Regions from separate parts of the Nonomuraea sp. NPDC050451 genome, predicted to be linked through region 2. Evidence: riboswitches for the same ligand, from Rfam matches in the RefSeq annotation. Region 2 holds a riboswitch; each other region holds the start of a gene.
The links. Region 2 has a riboswitch for S-adenosylmethionine ahead of thrC (threonine synthase). Riboswitches for the same ligand answer to the same signal wherever they lie in the genome.
Positions count from the first base shown of each region.

Region 1: linked by a shared signal. The riboswitch ahead of ACIBI9_RS24580 (aminotransferase class V-fold PLP-dependent enzyme) and the one ahead of thrC (threonine synthase) in region 2 are both predicted to bind S-adenosylmethionine.
Region 3: linked by a shared signal. The riboswitch ahead of ACIBI9_RS46035 (GNAT family N-acetyltransferase) and the one ahead of thrC (threonine synthase) in region 2 are both predicted to bind S-adenosylmethionine.

Region 1 covers NZ_JBITHZ010000007.1:332,350-341,915, forward strand. Annotated here, with positions in the region: gene ACIBI9_RS24570 (cytochrome P450) at 1-579, opposite strand, end outside; gene ACIBI9_RS24575 (TerC family protein) at 589-1,326, opposite strand; SAM riboswitch class IV at 1,439-1,554, shown strand; gene ACIBI9_RS24580 (aminotransferase class V-fold PLP-dependent enzyme) at 1,600-2,886, shown strand; gene ACIBI9_RS24585 (DoxX family protein) at 2,883-3,542, opposite strand; gene ACIBI9_RS24590 (NADH-quinone oxidoreductase subunit D) at 3,665-4,810, shown strand; gene ACIBI9_RS24595 (acyltransferase) at 4,807-5,883, shown strand; gene ACIBI9_RS24600 (DUF3180 domain-containing protein) at 5,990-6,445, opposite strand; gene folK (2-amino-4-hydroxy-6-hydroxymethyldihydropteridine diphosphokinase) at 6,442-6,945, opposite strand; gene folB (dihydroneopterin aldolase) at 6,942-7,307, opposite strand; gene ACIBI9_RS24615 (nuclear transport factor 2 family protein) at 7,297-7,743, opposite strand; gene folP (dihydropteroate synthase) at 7,740-8,546, opposite strand; gene folE (GTP cyclohydrolase I FolE) at 8,656-9,234, opposite strand; gene ftsH (ATP-dependent zinc metalloprotease FtsH) at 9,231-9,566, opposite strand, start outside.
Region 2 covers NZ_JBITHZ010000067.1:713-10,278, forward strand. Annotated here, with positions in the region: gene ACIBI9_RS65240 (cold-shock protein) at 1-70, opposite strand, end outside; gene ACIBI9_RS65245 (MoaD/ThiS family protein) at 316-591, opposite strand; gene thrC (threonine synthase) at 617-1,849, opposite strand; SAM riboswitch class I at 1,863-2,004, opposite strand; gene ACIBI9_RS65255 (RNA polymerase sigma factor) at 2,084-2,638, opposite strand; gene ACIBI9_RS65260 (trehalose-6-phosphate synthase) at 2,670-4,100, shown strand; gene ACIBI9_RS65265 (hypothetical protein) at 4,107-4,682, opposite strand; gene otsB (trehalose-phosphatase) at 4,718-5,488, opposite strand; gene ACIBI9_RS65275 (DUF3263 domain-containing protein) at 5,527-5,826, opposite strand; gene ACIBI9_RS65280 (S-adenosyl-l-methionine hydroxide adenosyltransferase family protein) at 5,944-6,750, shown strand; gene ACIBI9_RS65285 (hypothetical protein) at 6,826-7,440, shown strand; gene ACIBI9_RS65290 (S8 family serine peptidase) at 7,437-8,561, shown strand; gene ACIBI9_RS65295 (Zn-ribbon domain-containing OB-fold protein) at 8,775-9,179, shown strand; gene ACIBI9_RS65300 (lipid-transfer protein) at 9,176-9,566, shown strand, end outside.
Region 3 covers NZ_JBITHZ010000024.1:174,080-183,645, reverse strand. Annotated here, with positions in the region: gene ACIBI9_RS46050 (DUF488 family protein) at 1-462, shown strand, start outside; gene ACIBI9_RS46045 (AAA family ATPase) at 455-682, opposite strand; gene ACIBI9_RS46040 (hypothetical protein) at 1,211-1,552, shown strand; gene ACIBI9_RS46035 (GNAT family N-acetyltransferase) at 2,031-2,651, opposite strand; SAM riboswitch class I at 2,659-2,759, opposite strand; gene ACIBI9_RS46030 (GrpB family protein) at 3,052-3,612, shown strand; gene ACIBI9_RS46025 (TetR/AcrR family transcriptional regulator) at 4,164-4,769, opposite strand; gene ACIBI9_RS46020 (DUF998 domain-containing protein) at 4,942-5,706, shown strand; partial or broken gene ACIBI9_RS46015 (ISKra4 family transposase) at 5,696-7,177, opposite strand; gene ACIBI9_RS46010 (hypothetical protein) at 7,309-7,875, opposite strand; gene pyrE (orotate phosphoribosyltransferase) at 8,016-8,540, shown strand; gene ACIBI9_RS46000 (hypothetical protein) at 8,759-9,445, shown strand; gene ACIBI9_RS45995 (hypothetical protein) at 9,508-9,566, opposite strand, start outside.

The DNA of each region.
Region 1 (9,566 bases), on a different contig from region 2:
GAACTCCGACGCCGCCCGTACCGCCGTGTGCTGGTCCTCGAGGCTCGGGTTGAGCTCGTACATGCCGCAGATCTCCGCCGACCATGGGCGCAGCAGGTGGCGGTCGGCGTGGGGGATGCCGAGCATCTCCGCGATCACCGTCACCGGGAGCGGCTCGGCGACCTCGGCGAGGAGGTCGCCGCCGCCCTTCTCCACGAACGCGTCCACCAGGCCCTCGGCGATGGCGCGCACCCGGGGACGCAGGGACTCGACCATGCGCGGCGTGAACGCCTTGGAGACCAGCCGGCGCAGCCTGGTGTGCACCGGCGGCTCCACGTCGAGCATGCCCGCCCTGATCACCCGCCAGAACGGCTCCTGGAACTCCGGCTCCGGCGGCCTGCCGAACTCCTCGTGGGTTGCCACATGGAGGTAGGACCGCCCCAGGCGGCGGTCTCTGAGCAGGGCGTTCACGTCTGCATGACGTGAGATCAGCCACTGGTTCGTCGGCTCGAAGTAACTGACCGGCGCCTCGCGCCTCAGCTCGTCGTACACCCGGTACGGGTGAGCCACGAAATCCGGATCCCAAGGGTCAAATCGCACTATTTCATCTTATGGAGTGGCATCCTCCTGTGGCGCCGGTCGCTTGCTCCGCATCCGGATGTTCAGCAGCTCGACGACGAGCGAGAACGCCATCGCGAAGTAGATGTAGCCCTTGGGGATGTGCTGGCCGAAGCCCTCGGCGATGAGCACCACGCCGATCAGCACCAGGAACGCCAGCGCCAGCATCTTGATGCTCGGGTGCCGGTCCACGAACCTGCTGATCGGCCCCGAGGCGAACAGCATCACCAGCACCGCCACCACGACCGCCGCGATCATCACGCCGAGCTCGTCGACCATGCCGACGGCGGTGATGACGGAGTCGAGCGAGAACACGATGTCCAGCACCATGATCTGGACGATCACCGCGGCGAAGGAGGCGGCCGCGGCCTTCTTGCCGTCCTTGCCCACGGGGCCGTCCATGCTGTGGCCGATCTCGGTGACGCTCTTGCCCAGCAGGAACAGGCCGCCGAGCAAAAGGATCAGGTCGCGTCCCGATATTTCGTGACCGAAGACGGCGAACAGCGGCTCGGTGAGCTGCACCACCCACGACAGGCCGAGCAGCAGGAGCAGCCGGGTGATCAGGGCCGCGCCCAGCCCCAGCACCCGGGCTCTGTCCCGTTGTTCGGGAGGTAGTTTCCCGGCCAGGATGGAGATGAAGATGATGTTGTCGATCCCCAGCACGATCTCCAGGGCGACCAGGGTGAAGAAACCGATCCAGATTTGAGGGTCGGTCACCCAGTCGAACATCTGCGCACCTCCATGACACGTGGGCGGGATTTCCGGTAGCAACGAGTCAGGGGGCGAATAAGTTCACCGACTTGCGATCGGTGGCGGGGATTGGGTTATAGTCTGCGCCGTAGGTCATGAGTGCCAGCGACAAGCCCCGGCTAGCTGGCCGGCAACCCTCGCGTCCGCGGCGGGGTGCCCCGGGTGAAGACCTGGTCCGCCACGAGGTGTGGCGGGCAAGCGCGGGCTCCATGGCTGCTTCCAGGGGTCCGATGACCCTGAGGGAGATGTGCCGTGTCCACGTTGACGATCTTCAGCTCCGTCCCCGCTCGCGCCGCCGAGGCGGTTCCGGCCGCCACGAGCAGGCCGATCCCCGCCGTGCTCGGGGCCGATCTCGAGGTGCCGGTCAAGGGCGGCAGGCTCGTCGGCTACGCCAACCTCGACTACGCCGCCAGCGCCCCCTGTCTCGAGCCGGTCAGCGCCGCCGTCAGCGCCGCGCTCCCGGCCTACTCCAGCGTCCACCGGGGCGCGGGCTACGCCTCGCAGCTCACCACCGCCCGCTACGAGCAGGCCCGCCACACGGTCCGGGCGTTCGTCGGGGCCCGCCCGGACGACGCCGTGATCTTCACCCGCAACACCACCGACGCCACGAACCTCCTGGCCCGCTGCCTGCCCGCCGGCACGACCACCGTGGTCTTCGACACCGAGCACCACGCCTCCCTCCTCCCCTGGCAGAAGTCCGTACGGCTGGCGCCGCCCGCCTTCCCCGGCGAGGCCGTCCGCGCCGCCGACGAGGCCCTGGCCGGCATCGAGGGGCCCAAGCTGCTCGTGGTCACCGCCGCCTCCAACGTCACCGGAGAGCTCTGGCCCATCGCCGCGCTGGCCCACGTCGCGCACCGGCACGGCGCCCGCATCCTGGTGGACGCCGCCCAGCTCGTACCGCACCGGCGGCTCAACCTGACCGCGCTCGACCTGGACTACGTGGCCTTCTCCGGGCACAAGCTGTACGCGCCGTTCGGCGCAGGGGTGTTGGTCGGGCGGCGGGACTGGCTCGCGGAGGGCGAGCCGTACCTGAAGGGCGGCGGCGCGGTGCGCGCCGTGGGCGACGGCACCGAGTGGCACGACGACCCGGAGCCGCGGCACGAGGCGGGCACCCCGAACGTGCTGGGCGCCATCGCCCTGGCCGCCGCCTGCGACGCGCTCACGGCCACCGGCTGGACCGCGCTGGTGCGGGAGGAGGAGCGGCTGATCGCGCGCCTGCGCTCGGGGCTGGCCTCGATCGAGGGCGTACGGGAGCTGTCGCTGTGGGGGGATGACCACCCGCGCGTCGGCATCGTGTCGTTCACCGTGGACGGCTACTCGGCCCGCGAGGTGGCCGAGGTGCTGTCCAGCGAGTACGGCATCGGCGTGCGCGACGGCAAGTTCTGCGCGCACCCGTTCGTCCGGCATCTTCTTGGAGAGACCGACGGTGGGTGTGAGGACGGGACCGCCTCCGCGGTGCGGGCCTCCATCGGCATCGGCACCACGCAGGAGCACGTGGACCGGCTGGTCGAGGCCCTGCGGGACCTCGTGAACCGCTAGACGGCGTCGGAGCGGTTCGGCGGCTTGCGGTGCGGCGGCGGCTCGTCGGAGACCAGGGCGTCGATGTCCCTCATGTCGTCGTCGTTGACCACGCCGGCCCGGTGCTCGGTCGGCTGCCTGGGCACCCGAGGCGCCTCGGCGGTCGGCCCGGGCGTCGCGGGGCCGGCGGTCCTGGTCGTGACGTTCGACGGCTCCGGACGCTGCGGCTGCGTGGCGCCTTCCTCCTCGGCGGCCCGGCGTGCCTTGCGGCGGCCGAACATCGCGGCGAAGATCCCGTCGATCCCGATCCGGCCGCCCCCGAGCGCGAGGAACAGCAGGGCCAGCGCCCCGAGCGCGCCGGGCAGCTCCCAGCCACCGGCGCTGGACAGCACCCCGTGCCCCGCGTGCACGTACGCGATGGCGCCCAGCATGTTGACCAGCAGCAGGAGCCCTACAAGGCGTACCAGCAGGCCCAGGATGAGGAAAAGGCCGCCGACGGTCTCGATGACGGTCGCGAACGCGGCGGCGAGCTCCGGCATCGGGATCCCCATGCCCTTGAACGCCTGCCCCGTGGCGCCAAGGCCGCCTTGCCACTTCTGCGCGCCGTGCGCCACGAAGATCACGCCGGTCACCAACCGTGCGATCAGCACCGCGACATCAAACACAACTCTCTTCATGGTGTTATCTCCCCCCGTTCCTGGTATTCCTCCCCGTGTCCGAGTTAGGGATGCGTTTCCGTACCATTCCTTGACCCGGCCCCGCCCTGGATCGGCAACCGGCGCGGTGGCAGCATTGCCATATGACGGAACGTGTGGTCGGGATCGGCGCGGGTGCGAAAGAGCTGGCCACCGAGGACATGATCCTCAACATCGGCCCGCAGCATCCGTCGACCCACGGGGTGCTCCGGCTCAGGCTGACGCTCGACGGCGAACGCATCACCGCCGCCGAGCCGATCATCGGCTACATGCACAGGGGCGCGGAGAAGCTGTTCGAGGTCCGCGACTACCGTCAGATCATCATGCTGGCCAACCGGCACGACTGGCTGTCGGGGTTCGCCAACGAGCTGGGCGTGGTGCTCGCCGCCGAACGCCTGCTCGGCATGGAGCCCCCGGTCCGGGCCGTGTGGGCGCGCACGTTGCTGGCCGAGCTCAACCGGGTGCTCAACCACCTGATGTTCCTCGGCTCCTATCCCCTGGAGCTCGGCGCGATCACGCCGCTGTTCTACTCGTTCAACGAGCGCGAGCGCATCCAGGCGGTCATGGAGGAGATCTCCGGCGGCCGCATGCACTACATGTTCAACCGGGTCGGGGGCCTCAAGGAGGACCTGCCGCTCGGCTGGCTCGACCGGGTGTCGGAGGCCGTCGCGGAGACCCGCCGCCGCGTGCCCGACATCGAGAACCTCATCCTGCACAACGAGATCTTCATCGCCCGCACCAAGGGCGTCGGCGTGCTCTCCCGCGAGCAGATCACGCAGTACGGCGTCAGCGGCCCCATCGCCAGGGCCTCCGGGGTGGACTTCGACCTGCGCCGCGACGACCCGTACCTCGCCTACCCCGAGCTGCCCGTGAAGGTCGTCACGCGACAAGCCGGCGACTGCCACTCCCGGTTCCAGGTGCTGTTCGACCAGCTCAAGATCTCGCTCGACCTGGCCGACGCCTGCGTCGAACGGCTGCGCTCGCTGCCTCCCGGGCCGATCAACCAGCGCCTGCCGAAGGTGCTCAAGGTGCCGGAGGGTCACACGTACGCGTGGACCGAGAACCCCCTCGGCATCAACGGCTACTACCTGGTCTCCAAGGGAGACAAGACCCCGTGGCGGCTCAAGCTGCGCTCGGCCTCGTACAGCAACGTCCAGGTGCTGCGGGAGATGCTGCCCGGCCACCTGGTCGCCGACATGGTGGCCATCCTCGGCTCGATGTTCTTCGTCGTGGGTGACATCGACAAGTGAAAGTCGAGCGCGACAAGTACGTCGACTGGCTCCGCGCCCTGAGCCTGTGCGTCGTGGTCGTCTGGCACTGGGCGTTCACCATCCTGCAGTGGAAGCCGAGCGGCCCCGAGCCCACCAGCCCGCTGGGCTTCACCTCGGGGCTGTGGATCCTGACCTGGCTGCTCCAGGTGCTGCCACTGTTCTTCTACGTCGGCGGCCACGTGCACCTGCTGTCCTGGGAGCGGGCCAAGGCACGCGGCGTCGGCATCGGCTCGTTCGTCTGGCGGCGCATCCGCGCGCTGGCTTTACCCGCCCTGTTCCTGTCCGGCGTGTGGATCGCCATCGGGGCGGTCGTGACGTTCACGTTCCAGGTCGACTGGATGTGGCGGGTGGTGCTGCTGGTGCTCAGCCCGCTGTGGTTCCTGGGCGTCTACCTCGTTCTGATCGCGCTGCTGCCCGTGGCGCTCTGGCTGCACCGCCGCTATGACGTGCTGACGCTGATCTGGCTCGGCGGCGCGTCGCTGGTGGTGGACGTGGTGCGCTTCCGGTACGGGGTCGACGGGGTCGGCTGGCTCAACATGATCATCGTCTGGGGGCTCGCCCACCAGGCCGGGTTCTTCTACGACCGGATCGTCATCCTGCCCAGGCGCTATGACGTCGCGGTGCTCTGGACGGGGCTGTTCGCCCTGTTCGGCCTGGTCTACTCGGGCATCTACCCGGGCTCGATGGTGGGCGTGCCGGGCGACAAGTGGTCGAACATGGCGCCGCCCACGTTCGTGATCGTCGCCCTGCTGCTGTTCCAGGTCGGGCTGGTGGAGGTGCTGCGGCCGTCGATGGAGCGCGTGCTGGAGCGTCCGCGCTGGCGGCGGGTGAACGAGTTCATCAATCGGTACTCGCTGCCGCTCTTCCTCTTCCACACGACCGGGATGGCCATCGCGCTGGGCCTGTCGTGGTGGCTCTTCGGCACCCTGGGCACCGAGATCCCGCCGGACCTGAAATGGTGGCTGGAACGCCCGATCGCCATCATCGGCCCGCTGGTCTGCACCGCCCCGGTCATCTACCTCTTTGCGAGGGAGCGCCGTCGCCTGGACTGAGGAGCGCCGGGAGCGCAGCGACCAGAGCGACGAGGGAAGGCGGCGGCTCCCCAGCGACCGAGCCGCCGCCACGAAGTGGCGGCCATAAGCACGGCAGACGTTCCTCTTAGTCGGGTTTCTGCTCATCGGAATCCTTGGGGATCCGGCAGGCGTTCTCCAGGTAGAGGGCGGCGCAGATCAGCGCCACGCAGGACGCGAACGATCCGGCCGCGACGAAGAACTCCGCCCTCGGCGTCTCCCGGTCCAGGATCTGCACCGTGTAGAGCCCGAACCCGGCGAACAGCCCGCCGAACACCGCCCCGGCGTACGCCGACGCCTTGGCCAGCGCGGCCAGCCGGGCCACCGACAGCGGCTCCACCGGCTTGGTGCCGGCTTTCCTGGCGATCCTGGCCTTGGTCACCCAGGCGCTGTAACCCTCGCCGATGGCCAGCAGCAGCACGGTCGGGATCGCCGTCCACGGCATCAGGGGCAGATCCGAGTAGAAGGGCCTGACCGCCGCCCACGTGATCAGCGCGACGACAGCGATGATGCCGACCAGGCGGCCCGGATGGGTGGGCTTCAATCGGGCCTCTGCAGCTTCAGGTCGTCGCGCAGGCGTACCCCCTGCTGGTCGAGCTCCGCCAGCAGCTCCACCACCCGGCCACGCCCGGGCACCACCGCGTCGGGATCGGCCTTCGACCACGGCACCAGCACGAACGCGCGCTCGTGAGCGAGCGGGTGCGGCAGCGTCAGTTCCGGCTCCTCGCAGACCGTGTCGCCGACCACGATCAGGTCGACGTCGAGCGTGCGCGGCCCCCAGCGCTCGGCGCGTACCCGCCCGAAGGCGTTCTCCACGCTCTGTGCCCGCTCCAGGAGCGTGCGCGGCTGCAGGGTGGTCTCTGCGATCACGATCGCGTTGAGATACGGCTTCTGTCCCGGTGGACCGCCCACAGGGTCGGTCTCGTAGACCGGCGACGCCTGGATGAACTCCAGCCCCGGGGCGTCGAACAGGGTGTCCACGGCGCCTTGCAACGTCTGGAACCGGGGCCCCAGGTTGCTGCCGAGAGCGAGGACGACTTTCATACGCGGCTCCGCTCTATGGTCACGACCACGTCGTCGAACGGCAGCGGGATGGGCGCCGCCGGTTTGTGCACGCTCACCTCGACCTTACGCACCAGCTCGCTGGCCAGGCACACGTCGGCCAGCCGCTGCGCGAGCGTCTCTATCAACGCGACCGGCTCGCCCTCCACGACCTCGACCAGCGCCTCGGCCAGCTCTCCGTAATGGACGGTCTTGGTGAGGTCGTCGCCGGCCGCGGCCGGCGCGGTGTCGAGGAACAGCGTCGCGTCCACGACGAACTCCTGCCCGAGCTCCCGCTCGGCAGGGAGCACGCCGTGCCTCCCCCTGGCCCGCAGGCCCTTGAGAGCGATGCGATCAGGGCTCAAGCTCGCCTTCCTCCTCCTCGTCGTCATCTCCCTGGAGCACCGGCGAACCGTGGTGCATCCACAGCCGCCAGCCCTGCGAGGTGCGGATGTAGACGTTGCTGGCCACCACCTTGCCCGCGGCGAAGCTGGACTCACCTTCCTCGCCGGCGGTGAGGATGTTCTCGACGCAGGTGAGCACGGCCACATCGCCCAGCACGGTGGTCTCGACGTCGGTCAGCACGAACTGGATGTAGGTGGTGTTGGCCATGATCAGGGCCCACGACCGCAGCACCTCGGACCGGCCGCTGAGCAGGGTCCAGCCAGGGTGCACGCAGCTCACCTGGTCGTCGGCGGTGTCCTCGGCCCAGATCTCGGTCATCTTGTCGAGATCCGCGTTCTCGATCGCGGTGTAGAACTCCTGGTTGACCGTCTCGATCGCTACGGTGTCGACGCTCATGTGTTGGCTCCGGCTCTCTTCCATGCGGCTGCCACGCGTACGGCATCGGCGTTGGGGCCCACCTCGTGGACGCGTACGCACCAGGCGCCCGCCTGGGCGGCCAGGGCGGTCACGGCCAGCGTCGCGTCGTCGCTGCGGCTGAACGGCCGGGGCGTGCCGTCAGATCCGGCCAGCAGGCGCCCGAGGAAGCGCTTGCGCGACGCTCCGATGAGCAGTGGGTAGCCCAGCTCGGCCAGCTGGGGGATCCCGGCCAGCAGGGCCCAGTTGTGCTCGGCGTTCTTGGCGAAGCCCAGGCCGGGGTCGAGCACGATCTGCTGCTCCGTGACGCCTTCGGCCAGGACCAGGTCGACCCGCTTGCCGAGCTCCTCGCGCACCTCGGTGACCACGTCGGCGTAGACCGCGCGGTTGTCCATGTCATGACTGTGGCCACGCCAGTGCATCACGACGTACGGGACGCCGGTCGCGGCCACCACGCGCGGCATCTCCGGGTCGGCGAGACCACCGCTCACGTCGTTGACCAGCCGCGCCCCTGCCTCGACCGCGGCCTTGGCCACCTCGGCCCGCATCGTGTCGACGCTGACCGCCACGCCCTCGGCGTGGAGTGCCCTGATCACGGGGACGACCCTGGCCAGCTCTTCCTCCAGGGACACCCTGGCCGCGCCCGGACGGGTGGACTCGCCGCCCACGTCGACCAGGTCGGCGCCCTCCTGGACCAGCTCAAGGCCGTGCTGGATGGCGGCCGCCTCGTCGAACCAGAGGCCGCCGTCGGAGAACGAATCGGGCGTCACATTGACCACACCCATGACGAGGCACCGATCCGCACCTCCCGGCACGCTGATGGGCACGCTAGTCATGGGCCAAGCCTAGGCGCTCCCCCACACATGTTGACATCGTGGGTACCCCGTTCGGTCATCAACGACCCAGGATGAGCGCCATCGCCTCAGATCGGGTCTTGTCGCTCGTGCGAAAATCGCCGCGAACCGCCGAGGTGACGGTCTTGGCGCCCGGTTTGCGTACGCCGCGCATCGTCATGCACAGATGCTCGGCCTCCACCACCACGATGACTCCGCGCGGCTCCAGAACCCGCATGAGAGCGTCGGCGATCTGGGACGTCATGCGCTCCTGGACCTGAGGGCGGCGGGCGAACACGTCGACCAGGCGGGCCAGCTTCGACAGGCCCGTCACCTGGCCGCGGTCATTGGGGATGTAGCCCACGTGGGCCACACCGTGGAACGGGACCAGGTGGTGCTCGCAGGTCGAGTAGACCTCGATGTCCCTGACGAGCACCATCTCGTCGTGATCGACGTCGAAGACCTTGGTCAGGACGTCTTCGGGCTTCTGGCCGAGCCCTGAGTACTGCTCGGCCATGGCGCGGGCGACCCGGGCCGGCGTGTCGAGGAGGCCGTCACGGTCGGGATCCTCGCCGATGGCATAAAGGATCTCGCGTACGGCCTTCTCGATCCGGCCCAGGTCAACGTCGTACTGAGTCACACACTGTCCCCGGACGGGAGGGCGTCCTGGTGGCCCGCGGTGAGCGAGCCGTTGGCCGACTGCTCCTTGGGGGTCAGGATCGGCGGACGGTCGGAGGGGAGCCGCTTGCCGTAGCCCGCGTAGGACGGGCGGTGCGCCTTGACCACCACGGGGGCGAAGATCTCCAGCACCTGCTCGCGGGAGAGCGTCTCCTTCTCCATGAGCTCGAGCACCAGGTTGTCGAGCACGTCGCGGTATTCGACCAGGATGTCCCACGCCTGGTCGTGCGCCGTCTCGATCATCCGGCGGACCTCCTCGTCGATCGTGGAAGCGATCTTCTCGGAGTAGTCGCG
Region 2 (9,566 bases):
TACCACCGTCTACCGCGATGAAGCCGTAGCCCTTGTCCGCGTTGAACCACTTGACGGTGCCCTGCGCCACTTCCGACTCCTCTTACTGGGCTTTCAGATCTCGCCCATTCCTCCGCGAGACCCGTAATCGCCGGACTTAAGGGAAAATCAGCCAGACGATCGCCCTCGACCATACCTGTGGCACGGGGTTTGGCAACAGAGTCAATCCGCAAACGACGCATTTCTTCGCAACGAAGGCGCTTCAACGTTTCATTTGGCCTGGAAAAGGAGAAGGCGCCCACTAGGGGCGCCTTCCACAAGTGTGATCTATGGCACTCAGCCGCCGGCGACCGCCGGGATGATTGAGATCTGCGTGCCCTCTGGTGCCGGAGTGTCGAGCCCGTCGGCGAAACGGACGTCCTCTTCCCCAACGTAAACGTTGACAAAACGACGAATCTTGCCCGATTCATCCAGAATTCTCGCGCCGATCCCCGGGTAGTCGGAGTCGAGCTTGGCGAGGACGTCACGAAGAGTCGCGCCCTCGCCACTGACTTCGGCGTTGCCACCGGTGTAGGTGCGCAGAATGGTGGGAATCCGCACCGAAACGCTCATGGGTTTAACTCGCCTTTCCTGGTTGTCAGACAGCCGCGCGGAACGCGTCGAGGGAGGGCCGGATCACGGCCGTGGGCTGTGCGTCGTCGCTGATCGCGTCGAGCGTCTTGAGTCCGTCGCCGGTGTTGAGGACCACGGTCTCGGCCTCGGGGTCGAGCCGCCCGCTCTCGGCGAGCTTCTTCAGCACGCCCACGGTCACCCCGCCCGCGGTCTCGGCGAAGACGCCCTCCGTCGAGGCCAGGAGCTTGATCGCGGCCACGATCTCGGCGTCCGTGACGTCCTCGACGGCCCCGCCGGTGCGCCGGGCGATGTCGAGCACGTACGGCCCGTCGGCCGGGTTGCCGATGGCCAGCGACTTGGCGATGGTGTCGGGCTTGACCGGCTGCACGACGTCGTGCCCCGCCTTGTACGCGGTGGAGACCGGCGAGCACCCGGCCGCCTGCGCCCCGAAGATCTTGTACGGCGTGTCCTCGACCAGCCCCAGCTGCACCAGCTCGCGGAAGCCCTTGTCGATCTTGGTGAGCTGCGAGCCGGAGGCGATGGGGATGACGATCTGCTCGGGCAACCGCCACCCGAGCTGCTCGGCGATCTCGTACGCGAGCGTCTTGGAGCCCTCGGCGTAGTAAGGCCGCAGGTTGACGTTGACGAATCCCCACTTGTCACCCAGCGGGTCGCCGATCAACTCGGAGCAGAACCGGTTGACCTCGTCATAGGTGCCGTCGATCCCGATCAGCTTGCCGCCGAACACGCGGGCCATGGCGATCTTGGCCGCTTCGAGGTTGGCCGGGATGAACACGCACGCCTCGAGCCCGGCGCGCGCCGCCGCCGCGGTGACCGCGCCCGCGAGGTTGCCCGTGGAGGAGCAGGAAAGGGTGTGGAAGCCGAAGTTACGCGCCGCCTCGACGGCGATGGCGACGACCCGGTCCTTGAAGGAATGGGTGGGGTTGCCCGAGTCGTCCTTCACGTACAGGTTCTTGAGACCGAGTGCGCGTCCGAGGTTTCCGGCCTTGACCAGTTTGGTCCAACCGGGGTTCATATTGGGCTTACTGGCGACGTCAACCGGGACCGGGAGCAGCGACCGGTAACGCCAGATGTTGGCGGGACCCGACTCGATGTCGGCGCGGGTCACCGTACCGAAGGAATAGGCCGCTTCGAGCGGCCCGAAACACTCCAGACACGCGAAGCTCGGACCGAGGGGGTAACGTGTGCCGCACTCGCGGCAGGACAGACCGACAGCAGGACCAAAGTCGAGCGACATGAAGCGAGGCCTTCCCTCATCTTCGCCCGCGGCCACCTTGACCGCAGACCGGAATTGGCACCTTGTCCCGGTCGGCCTCGCCAGGTCGCGAGTCTCAAGCCGGGAGGGTTGCCGGGGCTTCGCAGGGCCGGTCCCTCCACCCCTCTGGATGAGCAATATTCAGTTGTTGAAAAGGACTCTACCCGCCCATGAGGCCGAAATGGCCACCCATCTCAAGATGCGAGACGTGGCGTCTCAGCGATAATCATCACCCAGCACTCCCTGCACGTATTTGCGGGCCTGGTGAATGCGCGACTTGGCGGTGCCGAGCGGGATGCCGAGCTGTTCGGCCACCTCGTTGTAGTCGAGCTGGACGATGTCGCGCAGCACCAGCGCCTGCGCCAGGTCGGGCTTGTCGGCCTCCAGCGCCTCCATCGCGTCGAGCAGGTCGAGCCGCGAGCCCGCGATCACGCTCACCCGCGCCACGTCGGGCTTCTGCGTGGGCAGCTCGTCCGAGCTCTGCTCGGCCGCCCGGCGTTTGAGCGACCTGTACGTGGTGCGCGCGCAGTTGGCCGTCACGATGTGCAGCCAGGTGCTGAACCGCGCCCGGCCCTCGAACCGGCCGATGTTGCGCGCCACGGCCAGCAACGTGTCCTGCGAGGCTTCCTCGGCATCCTGGTGATAGGGGAGGATCCGGGCGCAGTGTCGCATCACATCGGGCTCGATCCGCGCCAGGAGCTCGCCAAGTGCGCGATGATCTCCTCCTGCGGCCGAGCGGGCGAGTTCCTCGGTTAGCTCATCTAGCGCCATAGCTGGGATCCTATGGGCGAAGGGAGCGTAGATGAACAGCGTCCTGGTGGCCTCCAACAGAGGACCCGTTTCCTTCACCGTCTCCGACGACGGTGAGCTGACCATGAAACGCGGTGGCGGCGGCCTGGTCTCGGCGCTGTCCGAGGTGGCCAAGAAGGACGGCGTGCTGTGGGTGTGCGCGGCGCTGTCCGACGGCGACCGCAGCGCCGTGCGCCTGGTGCCCGGCGGCCGGATCGACCACGCCGGCTACGACACGGGCCCGCTGCGCATGCTCGACATCCCGCCCGCCACCTTCCACCGCGCCTACAACGCCGTGGCCAACTCCACCCTGTGGTTCGTCAACCACCTGCTCTACGACATCCCCAACTCGCCGAACTTCGGCACGAGGTTCGAGCGCGAGTGGGAGTCCTACCGCGACTACAACGGCGCGTTCGCGCTGGCGCTGGCCGAGGAGGCCGGCCACGGCGCCCGCGTCATGGTGCAGGACTACCACCTGACGCTTACCCCGGCGATGCTCCGCGCCGAGCGGCCGGACCTGCGCATCGCCCACTTCAGCCACACCCCGTGGGCGCCCCCCGAATACTTCTCCCTGCTGCCCGACGAGGTGGTCGGAGAGGTCCTGGAGGGCATCCTGGGCGCCGATCACGCCGGGTTCCTGGCCGACAGGTGGGCGCAGGCGTTCATGGACTGCTGCGAGGCGCTGCTGGGCGCGGAGGTCGACCGCGTGGGCCGCAGCGTCACCCACGAGGGCAGGACCACCCGCATCGGCGTGCACAGCCTCGGCGTGGACGGCGACGCGCTGTGGGAGCGCGCCGTCGAGCCCGACGTCGAGTCGCACATGACCGCCCTCAGGGAGCAGGTGGGCGACCGGCGGCTGATCGTCCGCATCGACCGCACCGAGCTGTCGAAGAACATCGTGCGCGGCCTGGTGGCCTACCGCGAGTTCCTCGCCGCGCACCCGGAGTGGCACGGCAAGGTGGTGCACCTGGCGTTCGCCTACCCGAGCAGGCACGATCTGCCCGAATACCGCGAATACACCGCGTCGGTGCTGCGCTGCGCGCAGGAGATCGAGGACGAGTACGGCACCGAGGACTGGGACCCCCTGATCCTCAACGTCAACGACGACTACCCGCGTTCGCTGGCCGCGTACCGGATGGCCGACGTGCTGCTGGTCAACCCCATCCGCGACGGGATGAACCTGGTCGCCAAGGAGGGCCCGATCCTGTCCACGAGGTGCGCGCTCGTGCTCTCGCGCGAGGCGGGGGCGGCGGCGGAGCTGGGCCCGCACGCGCTCGTGGTCAACCCGTACGACATCAGCGGCACGGCCGCCGCGCTGCATGCGGCGCTCGTCATGCCGGAGGACGAGCGCCGCATGCGGCGCGACAAGCTGCACGCCGCGGCCACCGCGCTGCCGCCGCAGAAGTGGCTCGCGGCCCAGCTCGACGCGCTGGCCGAGATCTGAGCGCGATCAGGTCCAGTCGGCGTTCTCGAGCGCGTCGGCCAGCCCCGGCGTGTTCCACTGGTCCACGATGAGGATCTTGCTCTGCGGCAGGTACCACTCGCGCTGCGTGAAGCGGAGCAGCACCTTCGTGGTCGAGCCCGAATACTTGACGCACTCCGACTTCCAGGCGTTGTAGGCGGCCTTGTGCCCCGCGCCGACCTGGCGCAGGCCCCTGGTGACCTTCGGGCCGATGACCTCGCCCCACTTGTCGTTGAACGGGCACGGCTGCACGTCGCTCGCCGTGTAGAAGGGCCTCTTGCCGGTGTACGGGCCGAACCCCTCGGCGCCGCGCTTGATGGACGAGGGGCCGAGCACGTAGAAGGCGTCGCACTCGGGCGTCCCCCAGCCCATGGGCTTGCCGCACTTGCCGGTCACGATCTGGACCTCGTCGCCGATGCGGTGGACCTGCCACTTGATCGGGATGTAGAGGGTCAGGCCCTTGCGCAGCTTGACCGCCTGGGCGGGCGCGGCGTGCGCGGGCAGGGAGGCCGCGAGGAGGGTGGCCACGGCCACGGCCGCGGCGGCGAGGTATCGCTTGTGCATGCGCTCGACCCTAGAGAGCACGACTTGCAGCTCAGTCATGAACGGCTGAAAGCCGCCACAAGCTCCTCCAGCAGCGCGACGACGCCGTCGGGGCCGTCCACCACGATGTCGGCCCGTTCGGCCAGCTCGGTGACCTCGGCGGAGCCGCTGCACACGGTCACGCCGGGCAGCCCCGAGAGGCGTACGGCCTCGAACGCGGCCAGGTCGCCGAGATCGTCGCCCACGAACATGACAGACCTGGCGGCCCGCTCCGCCAGGAACAGGCTGAGCGCCTGCCCCTTGTCCATGCCCGGCGGCCGCAGCTCCAGCACGAAGCGTCCCGGCTCGACCACCAGGCCGTGCTTGCCGGCCAGCTCGGCCAGCGGCTCGCGCAGCCTGGCCAGCGCGCCCTCGGGGTCGGGGCTGCGCCTGGTGTGCACGGCCACCGCCCGGCCCTTGTCCTCGATCGTGACGCCTTGCAGGCCCAGCGACTCCAGCAGCAGCGGCAGCTCGGCCTCGGCCCGAAGCACGCCCGGGGGCGGAGGGGGCCCGGAGATCTGCCCGGCCTCCCAGCGCTCGAAGCCGTAGTGCCCGAGCACGACCAGCCGGGGCACGTCGGCCAGGCCCCGCCCGAGCTCCAGCGCGGTGGCCGGCGGCCGGCCGGTCACGATGGCCACCGCCAGTACGTGGGCGCCGAGCTCGGCCAGCACCTTCGGCGCCTTCGGATGGATCACGGCCTTGGCGGGATCGGGCACGATCGGCGACAGGGTCCCGTCGAAGTCGAGCCCGATCACGGCGCCTGCCGGGTCGTCCAAGATCGATTTCATTCCAGGGATGTTCCTCACGCGGCTGCCGTACCCAGCCGTCAGGGACGCATGCCGAGTCTCCTGGCGGCGCGGTCCCGCTGACGGGTGGACCGTAACCTGCGCAGCCTCTTGACCAGCATGGGATCGTGCTCCAGCGCCTCCGGCCGGTCGATCAACTCACCGAGCAACTGGTAGTAGCGAGTGGCGGAGAACCCGAAGCTCTCCTTGATGGCCTGCTCCTTCGCGCCCGCGTAGCGCCACCATTGGCGTTCGAAGGCGAGGAGCTCGAGATCGCGTTCTGAGAGGGGTTGGCCGGACGTCTCCTGGGCAGCATTGTCACCGCTGAGCGGTGCTCCCATGGTGTCCTCCTCGGGAAAGGTGCGTGCGACGACTCCGCACGCACGCGGCCCGTGGCCAATCGTAATGTGCGAAGTGCGGCTGTTCACGGCGTATTGAGAGACGTACAGTCACGAAATGTGACCTCAGTAATCACGCTCCTCACCGACTATGGACTCGAGGACGGCTATGTGGCGGCGTGTCACGGAGTGATCGCCGGAATCGCCCCCGAGGCGCGGGTGATCGACGTGTGCCACCTGATCCCCTCGGGTGATGTACGGCGCGGCGCGGCGATTCTCGCCCAGACCATCCCCTACCTTCCCGTGGGCATCCATATCGGCGCGGTCGATCCCAGTGCGGGCGGCGCGCGGCGCGCGGTGGCCGTGGAGGCGGGCGGGCGGGTGTTCATCGGTCCTGACAACGGGCTGCTGTCGTGGGCCGTGCACGCCAGCGGCGGCGCCGAGGCCGCCTATGCGATCAGCAACGAGGAGCACTTCCTGCGGCCGGTCTCCCCGACCTTCCACGGGCGCGACGTCTTCTCGCCGGTCGCGGGGCGGCTGTGCGGCGGGCTGAGCCCGTCGGACCTGGGGCCCGAGGTGCCGGTCGGCAGGCTGGTGACGCTGCCGGCGCCGACCTCGCTGCTGCGCGAGGGCTCGGTGGAGGGCGAGCTCGTCTCGGTCGACCGCTACGGCAACACCCAGCTCTCGATCGCGGCCGGCGACCTGCACGCGCTGGGCGTGCGGGTGGGCGACACGCTGGGGGTCTGGCTGGGCCGGCGGCAGCTCTCGCTGCCCTACCGGGAGACGTTCGCGGCGGTGCCGCCAGGGGAACTGGTGGCGTTCGCGGACTCGGCGGGGCTGGTCGCGATCGCGGTCAACTCCGGTGACGCAGCGCAGCGGCTGGGGCTCCCACCTGGCGCGCATGTCCGACTATCCCCTACTTCGTAGGACGAAGACACACAGATCGGAATTACTCCGCGTATCGGTCTGTTTACCGAAGCGTCGGAATGAGTCAGCGGTCACGTGTCAGAATGCAACGCGCGGGCGTCCCTCCCCTCCCCTCCAGAGGTCGACGTGTACCAGCTGTCCATCGTGCTGCTCTCCATAATGTCCGCGATCTGGCCCGCGCCGGAGCCGCCCGTGTCAGAGCGCTGGCACGCGTGGCCCGTCTCGCAGATCTTCCCGGCCACCCTGCCCGGGGTCAGCCCGTCGGGGGCGCGGGTCACGTACGTGCTGGCCGGGGTCGCCCCCGAGGCGCCCTGCCGGACGGCGTTCCAGCCCGCCGCCGTCCGGCGCGGCTGCCGCGTGGCCCTGCGTGCCACGTACGCCGACAGCACGCAGACGTTCGTCGCCACCGTGGGCATCGCCGTGCTCGACACGCCCGGACGCGACTACTACCGCGTGGGACGGCCCGCGACCGTGCGGCCGGTGGCCTTCCCCCGGGGACCGGCCGAGCGCTTCGGCGAGCGGCAGTACTTCACCGGGGTGGTGCTCAGGTCCGATCAGCGTTACGTGGTGGCGACGGCCGCCGGATACGCCGACGGCCGGCCGTACCAGCCGGGCGACCGCCTCGTACCCCGGCTGCGCGCCACGGCGCGGCAGCTCGCCACCGAGTTGCACCGGGCGCTCACCCGATGAGCAGGCTCGCCGTCGTCTTCCTCGTCACCGCGCTGGCGGTGGGGACCGTCCCGGCGAGCGCCACCGACGACGTGGGCGAGGCCGCCCGGGCGGGACAGTGGCAGCTCGCCGCGATGCGGTTGCCCGAGGCGTGGCGGTCGAGCAGGGGCGAGGGCGTGATCGTCGCCGTGCTCGACACCGGCGTGAACGGCCGCCACCCCGACCTGGAGGGCGCCGTGATCCAGGGGCCCGACCTGACCGGGACCGCCAAGGGCCTATGGGGGCGGCACGGCACCGCCATGGCCAGCCTGATCGCCGGGCGCGGGCACGGCGACGAGCACAAGGGCGGCGTGATCGGGGTGGCGCCGGCGGCCGAGGTGCTGTCCATCCGGGTCACGCTGGAGAACGGCGACCCGCTGCGCGAGCAGCAGCGCGCCGGCGGGCGGGACGCGCTGGCCAAGGGCATCCGGTACGCGGTCGACCACGGGGCCGACGTGATCAGCATGTCGCTGGGCGGCGGCAGCGGCGCGTGGGAGGGCTCGCCCTCGGAGGAGGAGGCCATCCAGTACGCCATCGCGCGGGGCGCCGTGCTGGTGGCCTCGTCGGGCAACGACGGCGGCACGGCCAACAGGAAGAACTTCCCCGCCGCCTACCCCGGGGTGATCGCCGTGGGGGCGGTGGACCGGGAGCTCAGGGTGGCCGCGTTCTCCAACCGGCAGGACTACCTGTCGGTGGTCGCGCCGGGCACGGAGATCGTCACGGCCGACGCGCGCGACTCGTACGTGGTGAGCGACGGCACCAGCTCGGCGGCGGCCATGGTGGCGGGCATCGCGGCCCTGATCAAGTCCGCTTACCCCGGCATGTCGCCCTACCACGTACGGACGGCCATCGAGCTCGGCACCCGGCGGCAGCCGGCGGACGGCCACAGCCCCGCCTACGGGCACGGGGTGGCCAACGCCCTGCTCGCCCTGCAGGAGGCCGCCCGCCTGGACCCGCCCGGCGCCGGCCTCGCCCGCCCCGGCCCGTACTTCGGCGACGGCCCCCCGCCCGCCTCCCGGGGGCCGGTGGTGGCGGGCATGGTGATGCTGGCGGCGGCGATGTCGGCCCGCATCCTCGTCCGCCACCGCAAACGCCGCCCCTGACCCCACCCGAAGGCCCGCCGACCGAGCCCCCAACCCCGGCACCCGCACCCCAGCCCCCTCCCGGCCGGCCCCTCGCCTCCCCCAACCGCCCTTCTCCTCCGAGTCTTCTCCCGAAGGACCGAAGGGACGTCGGTGGGCCACCCGCGCACCCACCCGGGCAACGGGACGTCGGCGGGTCGCCAACCTAGCAAGCGCTTGTGCGATACTGGCGGCATGACGTTAGCGATCGAGGGCTGGTTCGCCATCGACGAGGACGGCGTCTTCCTCCTGGGCACCAGCTGCACGACCTGCGGCACCGTCACCTTCCCGCCCCGCACCGGCCTCTGCCCCAACCCGCGCTGCGACGGCACCTCGATGGAGACGATCCGCCTCCCCCGCCGCGGCAGGGTGTGGTCGTACACGAACGCCTGCTATCCACCGCCCACCCCCTATGTCGCCGCGGATCCGTACGTGCCGGTGACGCTGGCCGCCGTCGAGCTCGCCGAGGTGGGGATCGTGGTGCTCGGGCAGGTCAAGGGCCTCACGGTGAACGAGCTGGAAGTGGGCATGGAGCTGGAGCTCACCGCCGGACCGCTGTCCGACGGGCCGCTGGTGTGGATGTGGGAGCGAGTCTCATGAGCATTGTGGTGCTGGGCGTCGGGATGCATCCGTGGGGCAAGTGGGGCAGGCCCTTCCTGGAGTACGGCGTCGCGGCCGCCCGCGCCGCCCTCCAGGACGCCGGGGTGGCGTGGACCGACGTGGAGTTCGTGGTCGGGGCGGACACGATCAGGAACGGCTACCCGGGCTTCGTCGCGGGCGCCTCCTACGCGCAGGCGCTGGGCTGGTCGGGAGCCAGGATCGCCTCCTGCTACGCGGCCTGCGCCTCCGGCGCCCAGGCCGTGGACATCGCCCGCACGCGCATCCTCGCGGGCCTGTGCGACGTGGCGCTGGTGGTCGGGGCGGACTCGACCCCGAAGGGCTTCTTCAAACCGGTCGGCGGCGACCGCCCCGACGACCCGGACTGGC
Region 3 (9,566 bases), on a different contig from region 2:
GTCTATGGCTTCGACGGCGCGTCCTTCCTGCAACGACTGCGGTACGCGGACGTTCGTCTGTTGCTTGACGTACGCCAGCGCCGCGGTGTGCGCGGACCCGAGTACGCCTGGGCGAACTCGCGCCGGCTGCAGGCGGCCCTCGCCCAGGCCGGGATCGCCTACGAGCACCACCGTGAGCTCGCCCCGACCACCGAGTTACGCCAGCTCCAGTACGCCGAGGACCACCGCCAAGGGGTCGGCAAGCGCTCGCGCCGCGAGCTCGCCGCCGAGTACACCCGCCGCTACACCACCGAGATCCTCGACCGCGCCGACCTCACGCCGATCGTGTCGGCGCTGCCGAGCAGCGGGACCGCGGCGCTGCTCTGTGTCGAGCTCGACCCTGAGGCCTGCCACCGCTCGTTGATCGCCCAGCGGCTGGCCGGGCAGCATCACATCACGATCGAGCACCTGCGCCCTACGTAGGTGTAGCGCCCTCGGTGGTGATCACTTGGATGTGTGCCCGGGCGTCGTGCACTTGGACATCCCGGCTGCCTGAGGTTTGGACGACTTCATTCTGGTGCTTGGCCGCTGGGAGATAAGGCAGAATAAAACCCTGCAGGTGCACGGTAGGTCGTTCGGCAGTCGAGGCGAAGGTCTCCGCAATGGTGGACTTTCCGGATCCTGGCGGTCCGCCGAGCAGCACGAGCCTGCCGAATTGTGAAGTGGTGGCTGCGTCTTGGTCTGGCAGTTAAGTGCTCTTCGGGGTGGGAGATATCGACGGAGCTTATCCAAAGGAGATGCCGGAAATCCAAGTGGCTGAGCAAAGAAATTCTTGTTAAGCGATCTCCGGGGTGAGCTGTGTCACTGCTGGTCGCGTGTCGACTGGAGTCGTACTTGACAGGCGCCAGGCCACCACCCCGCCGATAGGGTCGGTGATGCGATTGGCGTGGGTTGCGGTTCCGCCCATATGGCATTGCCTGGAGCAGGGTGGCTGTGAGCTGCTAACGCGGTTTGGGTTTACAGTTCCGCCACAGATGGAAGGCCTTCACTTTGATTAGGGAGAGGGCCTTTTGCTCGTCAGGGCTGTCCCCACGGCTTGAGGAGTTCTTGATCGCGTACGGCCCGGCGTCGGTATGACATTCAACAAGACCCCCTAGAACGGCTATTCCTGAGCTCCCGGCCTATTGGTGCTCGTTGCGAGAGGTATCCATGACGTCCCATACTGATGATCATGACTTTCCCGCACGATTCGCAAGCGATAAGCTCCCGATGGCGCGTGGTCCTCGCCGGCGTGGCGGTCGTCAGCGCCGTTGCGCTCACCCTCGCGGCAACCTTCGGTTTTATCGAGGGCGCGCAGGTCGGACTCGATGACAGCCTCAAGGACACCACGCTGTGGATGTTCCTTTGGGCCACGGCCACGATCGTTCCCGTTTCAGCGGCCATAGCAATCATCGGCTGCGCCGCCGCCACAAAGTGGCACCTGGGTAAGCGACTCGCCCTGCAGCTTCTGATATTCGCCGGTGCGGGGCTCATCTGGTCCACAACGACCGGTATCCTCGCCGAATTGCCCTAGCCGTGCCGAGGATTACCCCGCTGCTGGACCGGATCGGCAGGGCTGAAAGGGGTTCTCACTATGCGAGACCCGTCCCCGCCTATCACGAGGGTCGGGGATCTGTGCCCACACCTGCCGCAGGTCCGTCAGGTCTGTCGCCCCTTCGTCGAGCACGCTTTCGTCCAGGCCAACATCGTTGATCATGGTAGCGATGGCGGACAGGGCGGGCGGCACGGCAGCCTGAACGTCACGGATGTGGTGGAACGTGGTTAGCTGACCGAGGACGAGCCCGGCATGTTCGCCATGGCAGAGCCGGTTCGCCGGATAACACTGGCGCCCAGTGGGGTCTGACCGGAGCCGTCCTCAAATTCCGCGCGCGTCATCAGCAACGGTTGACCTCAACGCCTATGGACCTACCACCTCAACCGCGTTCACCACACCCGCAACCAGGACGATTCCGCCCACCGCCTGATCGCCACCGTCACCCAGCCGAAGCTTCTCAGAGGGCCGGCGAACGAGAGCTGAGACGGGCTTGCAGTACCGGTTTGACGGTAGGCCATTCGGTGGCGACCACTGCGAACATGGCCGAGTCGCGAACCTTGCCCTCCTCGCCGCGCGCCCACGACATGGACCAAGCACGCAGCACGCCCTCAAAGGGAATGCCGAGTCGCTTCAAGGCCCGGCGGCAGCGGTGGTTGCGGGCGTCGGTCTTCAGGTCGACGCGGGCGACGCCGAGCGCGTCGAACGCGTACGACAGCAGCAACAGTTTCGCCTCGGCGTTGATCCCTGTGCCCTGCGCCGAGGCGGCCAGCCAGGTGAAGCCGATCTCGATCGCCCGCAGGCCAGGCCGATCCGGCCACCTGCGAGGATCCCACAGGCCGGTGCAACCCACCGCCTTGCCGTCGGGGAGCCGAACCTGTGCGAATGGGGTCAGCCCGTCGCGGGAGAGTTGAGCCGCCAGGTAGTCCGGAATCTCGTGAGCGCGAGGCACCAGCGTGAAATCGTAGGACGACCGATCCTCCTCGACCGCCTCCGCGAGATCCGGCGCGTGCCGCATCGCCAGCGGCTCCAACCGCACCAGATCACCGGCAAGGACAGGAACATCAAGCCGTACGCTCATCAGCTCTCCCTCATCGTTCCTGGCATTGGCACCTTTCCCGCGGATTTCCCGCCGGGGAGGTTGCCGGACCGTCACAGGGCCAGGTCCCTCGGATCCTCTGGATGAACTACCGAGTCAAGAGCATGCCTGCACAGGCGGACACCGTCAATCCGCCGCAAGGGCTGAACTGGAGCTCCTTCCGGAGGAGTTGCACCCAATGCGGTTTGGGGTTCCGCCCATCCGGGGTTCGAATCCCCGATCCTCTGCGGGCCTTTGAGTCTTTGCGAGTGGTCTCGTGCGGTGAATGGGTTGGCTGACTCCTGGACCGCGGAAATGCGTGGCCCGGGTCGTCCCGGGGCGGGGGAGGGTGGCGGTTAGGGAGTTCTCGCGGAGATGTGTCTTGCCCCCTTAGGCTCCAACCGTGATCACGGTTGTTGACTACGATCCTGCATGGCCCGATCGGTTTGAGGCGCTGCGAAAGGAGTACGCCAAGGCATTGGAAGCCGCTAGTGTGCCGGTGATTTCCATCGAACATGTCGGTAGCACGTCAGTCCCCGGGCTGGCCGCCAAGCCCATCATCGACTGCGACATCGTGGTGGCCGAGCATGATGTCGAGGCTGCCACGGACGTCCTGATCGGCCTGGGTTTCTCGCCGTTGGGCGAGCTGGGAATCCCTCAGCGATGGGCGTTCAAGGAGCCCGCGCGACTCGCCGGGACCAATACCTACGTCATCGTTGACGGGGCGCTGTCGCTCCGGAACCACCTTGCGGTCAGAGACATCCTGCGCGCCGACGAGGAGCTTCGTGACCAGTACGCCGCGGTGAAGAAGCGTGTTGGCGCAACGGCCGCCGACATCGACGACTATGGCCGCGGAAAGAATGCGATGGTGCAGGCAATCCTCGCCGCGGCTGGTCTTACCGATGCGGAACGAGCATCGATAGACAGCAATCAGGTGCCGTCACACGACGAGGTTCCGAGGTGACGAACGGCCGGCGACGCGAGCCTGTGCAAGGCACGCTCCCCGACCGAGCATTTGCACCCACCTAAGCCACCCACCAGGCTGCAATACAAGGCCGTACCGAGCCAATCCCCTGCATTGACGTCAACGATCTCGAACGAGTCCGAACGTCGGTGGGTCACGGAGTGCTGATCTGCGGTTGATGTGCGCTCACCAGGCACAATCAAGTCGTGGACTGTCTGGACCCTCCCCTTCTGGAGGCTGGACTGAGCTTGGTGACTGGTGGTTGTCAGGGGCGGAGTGCTCCACGGCGGTACGGCGATGGGTGTGGCTCGTTCTCAGGGACCCGCTCGCCTGCGCGGACCCGTGACCAGGTAAGTGATCGTTGCGGCGTATCTACGGTTCGCCGTGCCCACCTGCGGAAACTCTCCGCAACATCGCTTCACTCCTGAGGCGCTTCACCTGCGGGTTCAGGACGAACAGCCCGCAGCGCTCGGGATCAGTGTTGCGGCCCCGACAAAGCCACCGTGACTGGAGCCTTCGTCCGCCTCGGCGAGGCTACCGCTCGCGAGCCTTCACCCGGATGCGCTCCGGTCTCCGGCCTCGTGGTAGCGCGCCCAGCCTTCATCGAGAAGTCGGAACCCTGCATCGATGGTTGATTCCGGACTTGCCTCGTGGGTGGCGCTGAGCTGGATCTGCAGGGCGAAACGGACGTAGAAGCGGATCTCGTCGGTCGGCTCCGTGAGCCCGAACTCCTTGGCGATCGCGGCAACCAGGGCGCCCTCATGGCGGAACCACATCTTCTCCGCGTAATCGATAAGGGCCGGTGTCTCTTCCATGAGGGTGAGGATCTGGCGTTGGGGCCCAGACCTCATCGCGGCGATCTCGGAGAGGTAGTGCGCCTTCAGTGCGTCGGAGATTGTAGTCCCCGGCGCCCGGCCGCTGACCGCGGCCACGAGGCGCTCATGCCGTTCGTCCTCGTCGCTGAAGACAAGCGCCTCCTTCTGCGTGAAATGCGTGAAGACCGTCTTGGGTGAGACGTCCGCCTTGTCGGCGATCTCGCGAACGCTGACCCCGTCGAAGCCGCGCTCGAGAAAGAGCGCCGTTGCCGCGTCCAAGATCGCCGCCCGCGTTGCTGCCTTCTTGCGTTCCCGCCGTCCCACGACCGTTCCGTCAACCATGACCAGATCCTACTAGTGCCGAACTCCAACTATATTGACGATAAAAGTAGTCTCGGTATAGTAAGTGTGCGAGTGAAGCTATTGGGTGGCTGGCATCCCCATGCTGCGTCGACTCGGCACGAACCCGTACCGACCCCGGCGCCCAGCGCCGACACCGGAAAGGACCATGACTATGGCTGGCAACATCAATCCGCTCTCGAGCCTCGAGCGAAACGAACCCGCGAACGACGCAAAGCCTGAAGCGCTCGTCGCCGACGCGCGCCAGCCTTGGCAGCGCCGAACCGCGGGAGCCTTGCTCATCGCGGGGCCGATGATCTTCTTGCTCGCCGAGTTCATCGCCGCTGCGGCATGGACGGATCCGCCCTACAGCTACACGTACCACTTCATTAGCAATCTCGGAGTCCACGGGCCCTCGACACTGTTTGGGCAGTACATGTACTCACCGCTGGCATGGGTGATGAACACCGGCTTCTTCCTGTTCGGGATCATGATTCTGGCCGGTGTGGCTGTGCTGCGCGGTCTGCTCGGTTGGCACCGCTGGGCAGCGCTTGTGCCCGCGACGCTGCTGGCCGCCGGCGGCGTCCTGCTGGGATTGTTTCCCGGATCCGGCGAGGCGATGAACGACGGTACCGGTGACTTCCATGCCTTGGGCGCCTTGGCAGGCTTCGTCGGCGCCAACGTACTGGCCATCGCGCTCGGGAGCATGCACCGACGCGTCGGGCTCTCACTGAAACTCGGGCGGACGCTGGTCACGGTTGGCGTGATCGGTCTGGTTTCGATGGTGGCCTACTTTGCCGACCTCATCTCCGGGGCCAACGTCCTCGTCGGCCTCATCGAACGCGGCGCCGTCCATCCGTTCCTGCTCGGCCTTAGCTGCGCGGGAGTTGCCATCTGGCATGGGTGTAGCTCCGTAGTGACTGGTTTGATCAAGCGCTGAGGGTGTATTCGTCCTGGTGACGGCGGTGGTGGACACGCTGGTTCTCGCGCTCGACGTGGAAGATCCAGTACTGATCGAGATCGTTGTTGGCGATCAGGGCACGGAGCTTCAAGATGGCCTCAGCCCCCGCCAGTCCCCACCGTGCTCCGGTGATGTCCAGACGGTCGCCGATCAGGTAGCGGGCACTTCCCTCCACGACGCCGGTGGCGATTGGCCAGCCCTGCTCCAACGCCTGGTCGTAGCGGAGGAACGCGCGGTGGCTGGTCAGATAGCGGGCCGCGACGGACAGAGCGTCACCTCGGTCGGTCGTGCGGGCCTTCAGATCGGCGATCACCTGGCCGAGGCGGCCGGCCAGCAGGGCGAGTGCCCAGCCGGCGACGCGTTGCTCGGCGGCCGGGTCGTCGGCGGTGTGCAGGCAGCGGGCCGCGCGCCAGAGGTATTCCAGCACGTGGATCAGGTCGCAGACGATATGGATGCGCGCGTGGCGGCGTTCGGCCTCGGCTTGCAGCAGCTGGATCTGGTGGTGATCGCCGTCGGCCAGCACCACCCAGGTGCGCGCGTGCAGGCTGTCGCGGGCCTCGGCCTGGTCGAACATCACCGCGATCACCTGCTCGGCGGAGCAGGTGACCGATGCGTAGATCCACTTGCCGGACGCACGCGGCCCGGCCCGCACCGGCCGGTCGCCGCTGCGTTCGCCGAGGCTGATCACATCGTGCGGGCGGCGGGGCGCGGGCACCGCGTCGTAGACCACCGCCAGGGTGGCCATGCGTTTGCGGTAGGGCTTCTCGCCGGAGGCCAGGCGGGTGCGGAAGCGTCCGCGGTGCCGGGCGGCGGCCTGGCGGGTGGCCGGGCGCAGCGCCTCGGGCCGCATCACGATGCCCTTGCCGTCGGTGCTGAGCACCAGCAGCTCGGTGGCGGTGCGCGGCAGCGGGACGCGGGCGGCGTAGAAGGCCTCGACATCGGCCGCGGCGGCGACGACCAGGTCCTCGATCTGCCGTTTGCCGATCACATTCCCGCACCGGTCGATGATCGCGGCATGCGCAGCGTCGAACGAGCCGCGCACCGCCTCAGCCACCGCCAGCCGCGCCAGCCCGTGGCTGTGCCGGCCCGCAGGTAAGGCCAGCACCTCATCGGCCGGATACCGGTTGCGCCGGCCAGGGACGCGCAGTGCGCAGCGGCGCACCGCCACCGTGCCCACCACCGTGGCCAGCAACCGGTGGTGCCCCTACTCCAGCCGCCCCGGCGGATGCTCGGTCGCCAGGTGGGCCTCCTCTCGCTCCGCGCGTAGATCCAGGTGATCCTGCAGCAGTTGCCGCACCAGCCGGCGGCCCCGCCCCTCGCACAGCACTTCCAGCTCGGCATGGGACAACTCGCCCGTGACCGGATCGGCCAGCTCGGTGAGCAGAAGATCGAAGAATCCCCTCGAGGTTGCAAAGCAGTCAGCTCTGACCGCGCTGTCGTACGGTGTCATCGGCTCTTCCTTGCTGGCGGGCTCGTTCGGGTCGCACCTTCGAACCTCCGGCAAGCAAGAGCCACCACCAACCACCACCACCGGCACAACACGGTGACGAGCTGGCACCGCCCGCCCCGCCTTCTTGCCCTCTACTGGGCGACCTGCCGATGGACCTGCTCGGTCAGGGCAAACAGCCCGGGCTCATCCTGGGTCAGCCAGCCTCGTTCCACCAGCCGCCGCAGCTTGCCCCGCAGACCCTCCACCGCAACGGCCGACTCACCACGCCCCAACGCTGCCGAGATCTTCCCCGCCCGCACCGCCCGCCCGGCATCGGCCAGCACCTCCAGCACATCCCGATACGCCCGCGGCAACACCGAAGGCTCCAGACCCCCGTGCCAAGGCGGCACCGTCACCACACCCCGCCGCACCACCTCGGCATCGCTGTCCTGACCCTTCTGCCGTGTTACGGCGGCAACGGCATCCCCGCCATCCGGCACGGGATCGGCGGCGAGCCGGCCCTCCCCGCCCAGGATCTCCTCCACCACCTCTTGCGCGATCAGCAGCCGTGACAGCCGGTCCTCCTCGGCCTCCAGCCGCGCCCGCACCTCGGCGAGCTGCTGGCCAAGCTCCTCGACGGGCTGCCGGGCTTCGGCCTGCCGCCGCGCCAGTTCCTCTAGCAACGACCCCATCGCCACCACCGCCTCGCACGCCTGCACCCACGGTAGAAGCCGGTAACGCGATCAAACAGCCAAGACAGCGAACGCCCAGCTCAGCAACTCACTGAAAAAGAGCTACACCCTACGGCGATGGGGTGGCCCTGAGCACGTTCTCCACGCCTCTGGGAGACTGGGTGCCTGTGACGCGCTCTGACCTGGCTCGCAGGATTCATTCCGCAGCTCATCTCACCGGCCACTTCGTGCTTCGCTCAGGACGTACCGCCACCGAGTACTTCGACAAGTACAAGTTCGAGGGCGACCCCGTTCTGCTGGATGACATCGCTCGGGCGATGACTCCCCTGGTCCCGGGGGACATCGAGGTGCTGGCCGGGCTTGAGATGGGCGGGATCCCGGTGGTCACCGCTCTCGGCCGGCACACTGGCCTGCCGTGTGCGTTCGTTCGTAAACAGGCCAAGACGTACGGGACCTGTCGTTTGGCCGAAGGTGCGGAGGTGGAGGGGCGGCGGGTTCTGGTGGTTGAGGACGTCGTCACCAGCGGTGGTCAGATCGTCCTGTCCACCGCTGAGCTGCGGAGCCTGGGGGCACAGGTCAGCGAGGCATTGTGCGTCATCGACCGCGAACAGGGAGGTGCGGAAGCGCTGGCCGCAGAAGGCATCAGCCTTTCATCGTTGTTGACCGCGACCGACCTGCGCACAGCGAACTGAGCCGCCGGGCCCACAATGTCTGCCGTGCCAGCGCACAGATGCAGCCTCTGCCGATCGCAACGACGTGGTTGTGATCTACGAGCTGCGGCCTGGACAAAGCGAGGTACGACGGCTAAGGCGTTCCGAAACGTCGCGAGCCCCCTCTCTACGATCGTCACCCGTCTGGGCAGGCAGAACAAGACTGTTTCTTTGGTCGGTGCCGTCGCCATGCTGTAACCGTGAACGCCATAAGCAGCGAGGTCTGGGATCCGTTCGGCACTTTGCACAACGCCCTGTGGATCGGAGGGGGCCAATGGGCCGGTAAATCCACGGTCGCCAGGCTGCTCGCCACCCGGTACGGGCTGACCGCCTACCACTACGACTACCACGACGCACGTGCGCACAATGACCGTCGGATAGCCCGTCGCGTACGGCTTGGCGAGCCCATCGCGGATCCTGACCCGGACGCCCTATGGGTGAACGCCAGCCCTCAAGAGATGGCCGACGAGACCCTGGCCGGCTTTCCCACGCGGTTCGAATGGGCTTTGGATGACCTGCGTGGCCTGGTTTCGGGGCGACCTGTCATTGCGGAAGGCTGGGGACTGCGTCCCGAACTGGTCGCTCCCATCATCGACTCACCCTGGCGAATGATCGTCATGGTGCCTAGCGAAGAATTCCGCCGGCGTCAGGTCCGCGAGCTGCCCCGTGCCGCCGCCGTCAATCACCGAGTCAGCGACCCTGATCGGGCACAGCGCAACCGACTCGCCCGAGACGGCCTCGTCGCCGACGAGGCCGTCCGCTCCGCTCGCCGCTTGGGCATCCGGGTTCTGGAGGTAGACGGGTCCGATGACGCGGAGGCTGTGACAGACATCGTGGCCGATCACTTCAGCTCCTATCTGCCGCTTACGGACGTCTACGGGTCTTGACCACGCGGCCCCGTCTTCCGATCGCTTTCCGGCGGAGACCGAAGGTTCAGGCCAGCCGACCGTTACGCGCCGAGTCTGTGCCGTACGTAACGGGGATCGGGGGTGTCGAACTCCATGCCGT